DNA from 3 places in the Neobacillus solisequens genome. Region 2 is predicted to be linked to each of the others. Evidence: predicted binding sites of a transcription regulator. Region 2 holds the regulator's gene; each other region holds the start of a gene.
The links. Region 2 encodes Rex, which represses fermentation and respiration genes when NADH is low (regulators of the CRP and FNR family bind a similar motif). Its sites were predicted from a motif close to TTGTGAAATATTTCACAA; they were not measured.

Region 1 (4,780 bases), on a different contig from region 2:
ACAAAGCTGCCTGCTCATTTATTTTTTTTGCTGCTTTCATACGTCCGCGTACTTGAATCGCAGAAAAATTAGCTTTATAGGGGTTTTCAAGATCCACAAGCTCACCATCTAGCTGTAGGGGTAAAAAGGGAGCAATTTGATCCTTTAGATCTAATAAAAATCTGCTTATTTCAGGGAATTGCGGCAATAACGCTTTCCCGTTGCGGCTTGTTAATACAGGATTGGCGGTGTTCCAATCTAAAATAGCACGAAAACCGTCATATTTTACTTCATAAAACCAGTCTTTTTCGATTGGGGTCTCAAAAGTCAGACTAGGAAGCATTGGTTTCATCACTTTACCCCTTTTTTCCTTTATTTTGTGTAAAAGGGAGACAAATATCCTTTTTCCAGTTGTTTTAAGGAATTCAGCTTGTTCCTAACACACACACTAGAAACAAAAAGAAATGGAGAATTTTTATGCATACAATGTGGAAGGGCAGTATTAGCTTTGGACTGGTTAATATTCCAATTAAGCTCCATGCTGCAACAGAAGATAAAGATATCAAGCTTCGTACCCTTCATAATAAATGTCATGCCCCCATCAAATATGAAAAAATTTGTTCAGTTTGTGAAGAGGAAGTAAAGCCTGAGGATATAGTTAAGGCTTATGAATATACAAAAGGCAAATTTGTGGTCCTCGACAACGAGGAGCTTGAAAAACTTCGAAAAGAAAATGAAGAAAAAGCTGTAGAAATCATTGATTTTGTCAAAATGGAAGAAATCGATCCTATATATTTTGACCGCAGTTATTATATGTCACCAAACGAGGGTGGTGGAAAGGCCTATTCCTTATTGCGGAAAGCACTCCAAGAATCCGAAAAAGTTGGTTTGGCTAAAATTGTGATTCGTTCCAAAGAGCAGCTGGCGGTCATCCGTGTTTATGAGAATATCTTAGTTATGGAAACCATTCATTATCCAGATGAAGTACGAAATGCCACTGATGTACCTAATGTTCCATCTGAAGATAAGGTGACAAAGAAAGAGCTGGATACCGCCATTTTATTAATAGATCAATTAACCTCCACTTTTGAACCTGAAAAATATACTGATGAATATCGAACAGCCCTTCTCGAACTGATTGAATCGAAACGCCAGGGAAAAGAAACTGTTTCTGCGGCACCTAAAGAAATGGCTACAAATGTTACTGATTTAATGGCTGCTTTACAGGCATCAATCGATCGTACCAAACCGAAAAAAGCAGCAGCTCCAAGAAAGAAAGCAACAGCCAAAGTCAAAAAGGAAGCCTAATAATTTGTTGACAAAAGCTTTAAAATGAGGGATAATAAAATTACGCTTTTAAGTTCGTTATATATGTGTTGATTTAGTAGTCGTAACTGCACGAAATGTGGGTGATGTCTTCTATGCCCATCAGTGTAGTGCGACTTTTTATATTAATGTGAAATTAACTTTAAAGTGAACAAAATATTGGGGGTAATTTTAAATGAAAAACGGTAAAGTTAAATGGTTTAATGCAGAAAAAGGATTTGGATTTATTGAAGCTGAAGGCGGCCAAGATGTATTCGTACACTTTTCAGCAATCCAATCTGAAGGTTTCAAAACATTAGAAGAAGGTCAATCAGTATCTTTTGAAATCGTTGAAGGTGCTCGCGGACCTCAAGCTGCAAACGTTCAAGCAGTTTAATCATTTTTATTAAAAAAAGGTAATGCTTAACAAGAAAAGCATTACCTTTTTTACTATATATTCATTATGAAAAACAAGGGGTGGGGAATAATGGCATTTGGCAGAAGAAATGAAGAGGAAATCAAATTGGAGGAAACAAAGATTTGGGTTTGTACTTCCGAGAATTGTAAGTGCTGGATTCGCGATAATTTTAAAAGCAGTGATGTGCCCCTTTGTCCAGTTTGCAAAAATCCAATGAGTGAAAGTACGAAGATGCTACAGGTCATTCATAACCATAGCCAGAATTTTATGTAGAAAAGCAGGGGTTACTCCCTGCTTTTAGTCTTCTATATTGTTTTTACAATAATTAAGTATTAATTCCTCTTCATCGTCCTCAAGGGCAAAATCAAGCACTTCTTCTTTGCCTTGTTCATAAAAATGATAGTTAATCATTCTTGCATTGCCATCATCTATACCTAAAAGGACCCTTAGTCCAATTCCTTTTTCAGAAAAAAGTTCATCCTCTTCATCCACCTCAAGTTCTAAAAAGAATTCATAGCGCTCACCTGAGATTAATCCGAATGGATCTTCCAGCTTTTCTACTGTATGGCCTGTTATGTTCAAAAAAATCATCCTTTGCATTTAATTAGTCGATTTTATTATACACATCTTTTCCATAACAAAAAAATAATTGCATCAGTAAATATAATACTTATGAAATAAATGTGAAATAATGCACATTGTAAACCCTTTAATGGAATTATGCGGTAATATAAAATTGTAAAAAAACAAGAAAATTTTATATATATTTGTGAATACATTCACAAAAAGGAGGGGAGAAATGAACATTTTCACTGAATCTGTTTATGGTCAACTTCAATCATACATGTTATCTAGGAAAAATTTTTATCAAATACTCCATATCCTTTTCTCTGAACCAGATAAGGAAGAAATATTTTTTCAGCTTTCTATATATGGGAATTTTGGAATGTTGGGTGAGTTTCACGAAGGTGGGAAAATTCTTGATCAATTTTTTAAAACCTTAACATTGGAACAATTAATGTTTGAGCGTGAAGAGTACCAACGACTTTTTATTGGCCCAGGCCCTCTAGTGGCACCTCCATGGGAATCCTATTACAGAAGTAAAGAACATTTGGTTTTTGAAGAATGGACCTTCCAGGTAAGGGAGAAATATCGAACGTTTGGTCTACAATATGTAAAAGAAAATAATGAACCGGATGACCATCTTCTTTTGGAATTAGAATTTATGATCTACCTTTCGAGTTTATGTCAATCAGAAATAAACCTGAATCAAATAACGGACATCATCCAGTGTCAAATTGACTTTCTGGAACAGCATCTTTTGTTTTGGGTTCCTGATTTTTGCAAAAGGATCATCGGAAATACTACAAGTACTTTGTACCTTGGGGTATCGATGTTGCTAGAAGACTTTATAAGCGATGATTTGACATCTTTAAAAGAGATAAAGGAGGTACTGGCCGATGTCTAAAAAACAAGGGCTTACCAATCTGTTTTCAAATAAAATGCAACGGCGCACTTTTTTGAAATGGTCAGGTGCCATTGGAATTCCTGTTATTGCTGGCGGAATAGGAACAAAAATGCTGGTAGACAGCAATAAAAAAGAAAAAATAACAAGCGCAAAGGAAATTGACAAGGAACAAGTTATTTCTACCTGTAGTATTAATAACTGTGGTGGAAGATGTGTCATTAAAGCTCATGTTAAAGATGGAGCAGTTGTCAGGGTTAGTACGGATTCACATGAAAGCGGCGATCCATCCACACCTCCTTTAAGGGCATGTGTTAGAGGTCGAAATTATCGAAAAATGCTCTATCATCCTGACCGGCTTAAATATCCAATGAAACGGATTGGAAAACGAGGGGAGGGAAAATTCAAACGAATTTCTTGGGAAGAAGCGATTGAAACCATTGCCTCTGAAGTAAAACGAATAGGTGATACATATGGACCAGAATCACGATATGTTAACTATGCATCAGGGCAAAGTTGGGGACTGCACGGCGGTAAAAATGCTGCCAGGAAATTACTGGCACTGACTGGTGGTTTTCTAAATTATCGAAATGACTACAGCTCAGGCGCAGGAAATATCGCCACCCCTTATACATATGGTACGAATAACTCTGGAAGTAGTTTTGATAATCTACTTCATTCCAAATACATTATTTTATGGGGACAAAATCCTGCCGAGATGATTTTTTCGACTCCATATAGGGAGTATTTGATTCAAGCAAAGAAAAATGGAACCAAAATAGTTGTCATTGATCCAAGATATACAGATACAGCAATCGCATTTGCTGATGAATGGATTCCCATCCTCCCTACCACTGATAATGCTTTGATGGATGCGATGGCCTATGTGATGATTACCGAGAATTTGCATGATCAGAAATTTTTGGATAAGTACTGCATCGGGTTTGACGGGGAGCATATGCCGGAGGGAATTGCAGGTACGGAGTCCTTAAAAAGCTATCTGCTCGGTGAAAAGGATGGCATCCGTAAAACACCGGAGTGGGCAGAAAAAATATGTCATGTGCCGGCAGATAAGATCCGTGAGATTGCTAGGGAGTATGCTACACAAAAGCCTGCAGTCCTTATACAAGGATGGGGAGCCCAAAGACAGGCATATGGGGAACAATTCATGCGTGGCGGTGCACAATTAGCCTGTTTGACTGGTAATGTAGGGAAATTGGGCGGATGGGCCGCTGGAACGGGTTATTGGAGCCGTTCGGACATTGTTTATCCATTTACCTATGAAAATCCGGTTAAGGCATCAATTCCTTGCTTCCTATGGACAGCAGCTGTTGAAAAAGGCACTGAAATGACAGTGGACGATGGATTATTGGGTACCGACAAATTAAAAAGTAATATTAAATGTATTTTTAATATGGCTGGCAATATGTTAATTAATCAACATTCTGACATTAATAAGACAAAGCAATTGCTTGAAGATGAAAGTAAAGTTGAATTTATCGTAGTAAGTGATCTGTTTATGACACCAAGTGCGAAGTATGCTGATATATTACTGCCAGGCACAACTTTTTTTGAACGGTGGGACATAGGAGTTCCATGGTGTTTTGGTGATT
Region 2 (4,780 bases):
GGCTCGTCCAGGATTAAAATGTCTGGTTTTGTTAATAAAAGTTTACCAAGGGCTAGGCGGGTTTTTTGACCGCCGCTCAGACTGGAAATTGAAACGGCAGAATCCTGAAAATTTAAACCGTTAAGGACAGACCGAATATCTGCTTCGTACTGATAGCCTCCTTGTTCCTTAAAGGTGACCTGGAGCTGATCATATTCCTTTAAAATCCGCTCATATTTGGTTGGGTTATTAAAGACTTCAGGATCAGCCATTTGCGCTTCAAGTCTTCGCAAAGCCTTTTCTTGCTGCTGAAGATGTTCAAAGACGGTTAACATTTCATCCCAAATGGACAGACTTGATTCCAACCCGGTATTTTGCGCTAAGTATCCGATCGAGACACCCTTTGGCTTGATAATTTCTCCACCGTCATGGGAAAGATGCCCTGCGATAATTTTTAGAAGGGTGGATTTTCCAGCACCATTACGACCTACAAGGGCAACACGGTCCCTCGTTTGTAATTCAAGCTTAATATTGGATAAAATAAGGTCAGCACCAAAGTATTTTTGTAATTGATTAACTTGTAATAAAATCATATTTTTTCACCTCTATTACCTAGGAATAGTGTACCGTATTCCTGAAATAACGGCAATAAAGCAGGATATTGTACGTTTTGGAAAAAAATATCACCATTCGCTCAAACTTTCACACACAGAGACGGTAAAATATAGTATCATTTTTTTTGGAGGACTATACTATGGCAGAGTTTACGCATTTTAATGAAGAAGGCAGAGCAAAGATGGTGGATGTAAGCGATAAGCCGGAAACGGCGAGAACAGCGCTTGCGCATTCTAGCATTACTGTGAGTAAAGAAATTTATGAAAAAATCACTAATGAGGAAATGAAAAAAGGCGATGTCTTAGCAGTTGCCCAAGTGGCAGCAGTGATGGCAGCGAAAAGGACATGGGAAATCATCCCGATGTGCCACCCGATTCCATTAACTGGTATAAATGTTACTTTCTCCTGGGAAAGCGATAACGATCAGTATACATTGCAAATTCAGGCAACAGTTAAGACTAAAGGGCAGACAGGTGTTGAAATGGAAGCGCTAACAGCGGCGTCTGTTTGTGCATTAACGGTATATGATATGTGTAAAGCAGTGGATAAGGGTATGGTAATCGGCCCTACCTACTTAATGGAGAAATCCGGCGGCAAAAATGGCGATTTTAGACGACTTGATCGAATATAAACAAAATGATTAGCGGGGTGAAGGAGTAATATGTCGAATGAAACAATGAAAATCCCACAAGCAACAGCAAAGCGATTACCCTTATATTATCGATTTTTACAAAACTTGCATTCTTCCGGAAAGCAACGAGTATCATCAGCCGAATTAAGCGAGGCAGTAAAAGTAGACTCCGCAACAATTCGCAGGGACTTTTCCTATTTTGGAGCCCTTGGTAAAAAGGGTTACGGCTATAATGTCAATTATCTATTGTCCTTTTTCCGAAAAACCTTGGATCAAGACGAATTAACGAAGGTTGCCTTAATTGGGGTAGGGAATTTGGGCACAGCCTTTTTACATTATAATTTTTTAAAAAATAACAATACGAAAATTCAGTGCGCGTTTGATGTTTCACCCGATAAAATTGGCACTTCCATCGGCGATGTTCCGGTTCTGTCCATGGATGATTTGGAAAAACATTTGGTCGAGGATGATATTTCGGTTGCGATTTTAACCGTACCTGCTCCTGTTGCTCAGATGATAACGGATCGCCTTGCGAATACAGGGGTCAGAGGTATTTTAAACTTCACCCCTGCCAGATTAAATGTTCCAGCCTCCATTCGGGTTCACCATATTGATTTAGCAGTTGAACTGCAATCATTGGTGTACTTTTTAAAGCATTATCCATCAATTGGAGAAGTAGAAGTTGAAGAATAATTTTGCCATGGGTCTTTCCATAATTGGGAGGGCCCATTTTTTTTCTAAAAAAAGGAGTAAGACAGAGACCCCTTATTAACCCGAAAAAGGGAGAGGTCCTCGAAGGGTGGGTTTTGGAAAAAGTGATGAGAGAATTCCGATAGAAATCGCAAGTACCTCCTAAAAAACATTTTGATGGGCGGTATTCCTGGATAGAGGCGGACCCATTTTAATGGTCCGGCCTTTTTTTTTTGGTAGGATACCAAAAAATTTACAAAATGATAAAACAACGCCTTTACAACGTAACAGTGTTATGTTACATTAATGTCATCGGAAAGGAGTTTTTAAAAAATGAGTGAGGAGTTAATTTCTAAAAAAGAGTTATTGGATTTAGCAGGAATATCATATGGGCAGTTATATCGCTGGAAGCGAAAAGACTTGATTCCCGAGGAATGGTTTATTCGCAAGTCCACTTTTACTGGTCAGGAGACTTTTTTTCCTAAAGAAAAGATCTTAAAACGCATCGAAAAAATCCAAACGATGAAGGAGAATTTATCGTTGGATGAATTGGCCAATATGTTTTCTCCAAGCGTAACAGACCTACAATTATCAGCTGAAGAACTAGTAAAACGAAACACTGTTTCGCAAACAGCGATAAATCTATATCTGGATATTGAAAAAAATGGTCCTGACTTTAATTTTTCGAGAATACTTGAAATATATGTATTAGATAAGCTATTGCAGTCCGGAGAGGTAAATCTCGAAGAGGGAAGAATGATCGTTCAGCTCCTAGTAGCTAATCGAACGACGATTAAGCAAAAAAGCGGTGAGTTAGTGATCACCCGAAAGCTAGGTGTTTCTTCGTGCCTATTAGCAATCAATGCGGAGAGTATTCATTTTGAAACGGGAACAAAGGTTGTGTCCCGCCTGCCATTGATGGGCTGCATGGAAGAACTAAAAGCCAAATTACTATAAAAGGGGAATGGAAATGGATACGCAAAAAAAGGGAGACCTTTATATAAATGGCATTGGATCATCCAATGGCGGACAATTTGACAAAGTGTTGATTAACGGCAGAGGAAGCGTCAATTCCGATATCGATTGCAATGAATTTGAATGCAATGGTTTAGGTACAGCAAAAGGGAATATTCGGGCGGAAAAGGTAATCGTGAGCGGAAAGAGCAAAATGGAGGGGGACGTGAACTCCAATGAAATCTTAGTTGAAGGGACCGCTAAAATCAACGGTAACGTAGAAGTGGAAAAGCTGCGAATCTCGGGCCAAACTTCTATAGGTGGCTGGCTTAAAGGCGAGGAAATTCAAATGAAAGGGACCCTTTCTGTTGGTGGCGATTGTGAAGCTGAAACATTTAAAGGAGAGGCTCAATTTACTATTGGCGGATTGTTAAATGCCGATGAAGTGGATATAAAAATCTTTTGGAATTGCCATGTAAAAGAAATAGGCGGGAGAACCATTAGGGTCGAGTATAAAGAGTCGCTGGTCGGAAATTTGCTGAAACCTTTTACACGCCACCAATTAGTGACGGACCTAATGGAAGGGGACAAAATTGAGGTGGAGTATACAAAGGCCAAGATCATTCGCGGGAATGACGTAAAAATTGGCCCGAATTGTCAAATCGGTTTAATCGAATATACAGGTGAACTTACCGTCGACAAGTCAGCTGAAGTCGGCGAAACAAGAAGGGTGTAATAGGAGGGGAAAAGGATGAGCAAGATAGAAAACTTAATCATCAATGGATCAGGAAGTTATAGCGGAGGCAGCTACGATAAAGTCAGTATCCGAGGTGAAGGTACCATTGTTCAGGATGTGGAATGTGCTGCTTTTCATGTATACGGTACGAGTAAGGCGGAAACAAACGTAAAGGCTGATAAGGTAAAAGTCCTGGGTGAGGCCAAAGTAAGAGGAGACTTAGAGGCAAAGGATACCACTGTGATGGGTACCTTGGAAATTGGCGGAAGAGCCCGTTTGGAGAAAATCAAAATCTTAGGTCAACTCGAAGCGGGAGAACGTTTAACGGGTGTAACAGCCACCATTAAAGGAGGACTTACTGTTAATGGCGATGTGGAGTATGAAACGTTTGATTCCAGCGGTGGATTTGAAATAAAGGGACTCCTCTCAGCTGATACCATCCAAATTGGCCTGCGGTACGGTGACAGTAAGGCCGCTGAAATTGGAGGAGAGCGAATTATGGTAAAACGAAAGAAAAATTCGTTACTTCCTTTTGGAAAAAGTCTAGGAACGTTAACGGCCCAAGTAATTGAAGGGGACGATATACATTTGGAAAATACAAAGGCTGATATCGTTCGCGGAAATAAGGTGTTGATTGGACCAGGATGCGAGATAGGGCTGGTCGAGTACACGGCGGATTTACAACTTGACCAGAGTTCAGTGGTCAAAACAAAGACAAAAAGGTAAAGGAGAAATAGGATGACAACAAAAGAAAGTAAATTAGGCTTGGTTGTGGCAGGGTTATTATTAAGTATTTTAATGGCCTCCATGGACAATACGATTGTCGTAACGGCTATGGGGACCATTGTCGGAGACCTCGGTGGTCTCGAGAGTTTTGTTTGGGTAGTTTCGGCTTATATGGTAGCGGAAATGGCGGGCATGCCGATTTTCGGAAAGTTATCGGATATGTACGGCAGAAAGCGGTTCTTTGTCTTCGGTCTGATTCTATTTATGACCGGATCGGCATTATGCGGAACGGCCGAGACAATTACCCAGTTGAGTATTTACCGAGCAATACAGGGAATAGGTGGAGGCGCGCTAGTTCCCATTGCATTTACGATTATGTTTGACCTGTTTCCACCTGAAAAGCGCGGAAAAATGGGCGGGATGTTCGGAGCTGTTTTTGGAATGTCGAG
Region 3 (4,780 bases), on a different contig from region 2:
GGTAAACCTCCGTATCCACTCCACGCTCTTCAGCCGCCGCCGCCAACTTTTTCAGCATCGTTGATTTCCCAGAGCCCGGGCGTCCTTTAATAAAATAACGCTTCGGAATTTCCTCCGTTAAATTCGGAACAAAATCAACCGCACCCTTCGGAGTTGCAGCTCCCAAGAAACGATGGCGGACATCGGCTTGTTTATTCAAGTTCATTTTTCCAAAGAATGATTCAATTAATTTATTGGTTAGTTGATCAGCTTTTTGAAAATCCATGCTGTTAATATATATTTTTTCCCAATCATCATGAATCTCCAATGCCTCATTAAATGTAGCATAAGCAGCCCCGAATGACTCGCTAATTTGATTCGTCAGCCTTTGAATCTCCACTTTGTGTACGGCCAGCGCTTTGGCGTCCCAAGCCTCACCGAGATTAATGTATTCCTCAACTGCCCCTGGTGCTTTGGGCTCAATCACATGCGGTGCCGTTCCATCCACAATGCCAACCCCTAGGGCTGGAATGATGACGCCATCAATGGAGTTATTATCGGAAGAACAATGAAGAAATTCAATATCATAACCTTTTTCCACCCACTCATTGCCAACCTTCTTCATTAAAGATGACTTTCCTGTGCCTGGTCCGCCTTTTAGAATAAAGAGCCGATTCAGCCCTTGAAGGTTGGAGTCGTAAAGATTATGAAATCCTCTTGCTGTATTTCCACCAGCAAAATAATTTTTAATTTTCCCTGGCATTCATGAACACTCCCTTTATAGCAAATCTGGTCAAAGTTCAGTTCCACTCTTTGGCGAATCGAAAAGAATTTTTTATCACCATATCTTATGCTTTTGCCGAATATAGGTGAATGCCCATAGGGATTCTTATAAAATTTCACTTGGTTAAATCTACAAATTCCGCTAATGCCACTTCTTGTAGTTGTACGGGTGATATCACCAACTGCATGCCAATTTTCCCGGCGCTGACAACCACCGACCGGAGCTCATACGCACTCTCATCGATAAAAGTTCTATATTGCTTCTTCATTCCAACCGGTGAGCAGCCTCCACGGATGTAGCCTGTCCATTTTTGGATATCCTTCACTGGGATCATTTCCATGTTTTTCTCACCAGCAGCCTTTGCCGCCTTTTTTAAGTCCAACTCTTCCGCGACCGGAATGACAAAGACAAAAATATTCTTGCTTGCTCCAATAGCAACAAGTGTTTTATAGACCTCGTTCGGATCCTTCCCAATTTTCTCCGCCACAGATACGCCATCTATTTTTCCATCTTTATGATCGTAAGTAAGAATTTCATAAGAGATCCCTTGTTTATCCAATATTCTCATTGCATTTGTTTTGGAAACCGCCATTTAAACCATCCTTTTTCTTTTTCTATAGGCTGTATTAAAGAACACTGTTGATTGGAGCGGAAGGCACGAAGACTCCTGTGGGAGTACGGTTCTGGAGAGACCCCGCAGGCGCAAGCGCCGAGGAGGCTCGCCGAAACGCCCACGGAAAGCGAAGTGCCTGGAGCAGAAATCAACAGACAAGTTTAATTGATCCTTTCTTTAATGGCATTATAACAAATTTTTGATTTAATACCTTATCCATAATGGATTTACACAAAATCAACCAAAATTTGTCACCCATTTGTCACTCTATTAAAAAGTGATTATAGTAAACTAAAATTACTGAAATATTTTACAAAAATATGAATGTGAGATTATTCACGTATTATAGAGCTTTTTATATAGGATCTGTACTGATCTAAAAAGCGCCAGTTCTGCCCATTTACATTCTTTTGAGGTGGTAATCATGAAATATGATTTAGTTTTATTACATGCTCCCAGCGTATATGACTTTCGGAAAAATTCACTGCTAGCCGGCCCGATTAGTGATGTAGTGCCGTCTTCACCCGTTTTTGAAATGTACCCAATCGGATTGACGAGTATTGCTGACTATTTGGAAAGGTACGGGCTCAAGGTAAAAATAATCAATATTGCTAATCGGATGTTAATGAACGAGAGCTTCGATGTTGAGGGGAAACTACGAAAAATACAAACAACGGCGTTCGGAATCGATCTCCACTGGCTGCCGCATGCACATGGGAGCATTGAATTAGCCAAAATTGTAAAAAAACTACATCCAACCACCCCGATCATTTTTGGAGGATTGTCTTCAACCTATTATCATAAGGAGCTAATCGAATATCCGTTTATCGATTTTGTCATGCGTGGTGATTCAACGGAAAAACTGATGCTTCTGTTGATGAACAAAATTGAGACCGGGAACACCTACTATGCGGATATTCCCAATCTTACATGGAAAAAGGGAAGTGAAATTGGCTTCAATCCCATCACTTACGTTCCAACGGATATTGATGATGTCGATGTACCGGGTTACCGCTATACGATTCGCTCTGTCTTTAAATATCGCAACTTTTTGGATCCGCTTCCATATAACGGTTGGCTGCAATATCCAAACACCGCAATTTTGACTGCCCGTGGCTGTACGCAAAACTGTCTGATTTGCGGTGGCTCCAAAGAGGCGTATAACCAAAACTGCAACCGAAATTCACTTGCTCTTCGATCGCCCAAAAAGCTCTTAGAAGACATTCAATTTATCCAACGGTTCAGCCGTGCGCCCATCTTTATTCTTCATGATATCCGTCAGGGCGGACGTGAATATATGAATGAATTGTTGGATGGAATTAAGAAAATGAATCTAAAAAATGAACTGGTCTTTGAATTATTCCAGTATGCCGATGAGGATTTCTTTAAGCGAATCAATGATAGTGTGCGTAACTACAGTATTGAAATTACTTTGGAAACACACGATGAAAACATCAGACGGTATAATGGGAAGTTCAACTGCACCAATAACAAAGTAATCGATACGCTTAATTACGCCTTAAAACACGGCTGTAAAAAAGTCGACTTATTTTTCATGGTCGGGATCCCTGGACAGACCTACCAAAGCGCTGTTGACAACATTGATTTTTGCGAAACGATTCACCTTGCCTGTAATCAAGACCCAAGAATCTTTTACTTTGTCGCACCGCTTGCTCCATTCCTGGATCCGGCCAGCCCGGCATTCGAGCATCCGGAAATTCACGGCTATAAAAAATTCTGTCATACACTTGAGGATCACCGTAAGGCCATCACCCAGCCATCGTGGAAGCATATGCTAAGCTACGAAACTAGGGAAATGACCCGGGATGATATCGTGAATTCTACCTATGAAGCAGCAGAAAAGCTGAATGATTTCAAATTAAAATATCACTTAATTGATCTGGACGGCTATCAGGATATCCAAGATAAAATTCATAAATCCAAGGAGTATATTGAAAAAATTGATCAAATTCTGGTCCTTCCTGAAGATGAGCGGGCAGAGCCACTAGCCAAGCTGCAAAAGGAAATTGTGGAATTGAATCATTACAGTATCTGTGGAAAGAATGAGTTAAAGTGGGAAGTACAGAAAAATTATGCAAACTTCTTTTCACTGGCATTAGTAGGCCTAGAACAGCTTTACGAGGATTATTCCAATAAAATTAAGGCTCAATTAAGACCAAAAGAACGATTCCAACTTAAATGGGATCCTGAGCAGCGAAAAATAAAAATGTAAAAATTGAAGGGAATCGGACCTCTCCGATTCCCTTTTTAATGCCCTCCAAGATAGGCCTGTCTGATTTGGTCACTTTGACTTAGCTCATCAGCCGTACCCGAGGCAACTATTTTTCCCGTTTCAATAACATAGGCACGATCAGCGATTGACAATGCCATATTCGCGTTTTGCTCAACTAATAAAATAGTGGTACCCGTTTTATTTATTTCCTCAATAATTTGGAAGATTGTTTTTACCAACAGTGGTGCAAGGCCCATTGAAGGCTCATCCAGCAATAACAGACGAGGGCGGGCCATTAGGGCTCTTCCCATGGCAAGCATCTGCTGCTCACCGCCTGATAAGGTACCTGACTGCTGCTTTCGACGCTCGTGTAAACGAGGAAATAACTGATAGATTTTTTCAAAATCTTCTTGAATTCCTTTTTTATCCTTGCGCAAATAGGCGCCTAATTCCAGATTCTCTTCAACGGACATATTGGCAAAAACACGACGCCCTTCCGGAACTTGAGACATCCCCCGCTTTACGATCAATTGGGGCACCTTGCCTGAGATATGCTCATTTTCAAATAAAATCTCCCCGCTCTTCGGCTTCAACAATCCGGAAAGCGTCTTTAATAGTGTACTTTTGCCAGCACCATTGGCTCCAATCAACGTGACAATCTCACCTGGATTGATATCGAGGGATACTCCCTTTAATGCATGGATATTTCCATAATAGACATTGATATTATTTACTTTTAGCATGTTAAGAGACCTCCTCGCCCAAATACGCCTCGATGACTTTTGGATTATTTCTGATTTGTTCCGGAGTACCATCGGCAATTAGTTGGCCATGATCCAACACATAAATTCGCTCGCAGACTCCCATTACTAAACCCATATCATGTTCAATTAATAGAATTGTTAGCGAGAACCGTTCACGAATCAAGGCTATTAAATTCATCAGTTCTTCTGTCTCCTGAGGGTTCATCCCAGCCGCAGGCTCGTCCAATAATAATAATTTGGGATTCGCCGCAAGTGCTCTGGCAATTTCCAAACGGCGCTGTTGACCGTACGGTAGGTTTTTCGCCTGCTCATGCATCACCGAGTCGAGCTTGAAAATTTTTAAAAACTCAATCGCTTTCTCCTCCATTTCCTTTTCTCCGGAAAAGTGAGAAGGGAGACGAAAAATG

Region 1: ACI3K6_RS01270 (TorD/DmsD family molecular chaperone) is a predicted target of Rex. The motif match lies at 2,470-2,487, and genes of this name have one in related genera.
Region 3: ACI3K6_RS08455 (TIGR04190 family B12-binding domain/radical SAM domain protein) is a predicted target of Rex. The motif match lies at 1,701-1,718, and genes of this name have one in related genera.

What each region holds. Positions count from the first base shown of each region.
Region 1 covers NZ_JBKFGJ010000002.1:150,087-154,866, forward strand. The annotation lists gene ACI3K6_RS01245 (DNA ligase D) at 1-331, opposite strand, end outside; gene ku (non-homologous end joining protein Ku) at 457-1,287, shown strand; gene ACI3K6_RS01255 (cold-shock protein) at 1,481-1,681, shown strand; gene ACI3K6_RS01260 (cold-shock protein) at 1,772-1,975, shown strand; gene ACI3K6_RS01265 (DUF6509 family protein) at 2,000-2,293, opposite strand; gene ACI3K6_RS01270 (TorD/DmsD family molecular chaperone) at 2,502-3,170, shown strand; gene ACI3K6_RS01275 (DMSO/selenate family reductase complex A subunit) at 3,163-4,780, shown strand, end outside.
Region 2 covers NZ_JBKFGJ010000027.1:82,426-87,205, reverse strand. The annotation lists gene ACI3K6_RS21745 (ABC-F family ATP-binding cassette domain-containing protein) at 1-572, opposite strand, end outside; gene moaC (cyclic pyranopterin monophosphate synthase MoaC) at 734-1,225, shown strand; gene ACI3K6_RS21735 (redox-sensing transcriptional repressor Rex) at 1,256-1,918, shown strand; gene ACI3K6_RS21730 (YhbD family protein) at 2,249-2,872, shown strand; gene ACI3K6_RS21725 (polymer-forming cytoskeletal protein) at 2,886-3,605, shown strand; gene ACI3K6_RS21720 (cytoplasmic protein) at 3,621-4,331, shown strand; gene ACI3K6_RS21715 (MDR family MFS transporter) at 4,344-4,780, shown strand, end outside.
Region 3 covers NZ_JBKFGJ010000006.1:184,357-189,136, forward strand. The annotation lists gene ACI3K6_RS08445 (PRK06851 family protein) at 1-742, opposite strand, end outside; gene ybaK (Cys-tRNA(Pro) deacylase) at 879-1,355, opposite strand; gene ACI3K6_RS08455 (TIGR04190 family B12-binding domain/radical SAM domain protein) at 1,801-3,609, shown strand; gene ACI3K6_RS08460 (ABC transporter ATP-binding protein) at 3,645-4,352, opposite strand; gene ACI3K6_RS08465 (ABC transporter ATP-binding protein) at 4,354-4,780, opposite strand, start outside.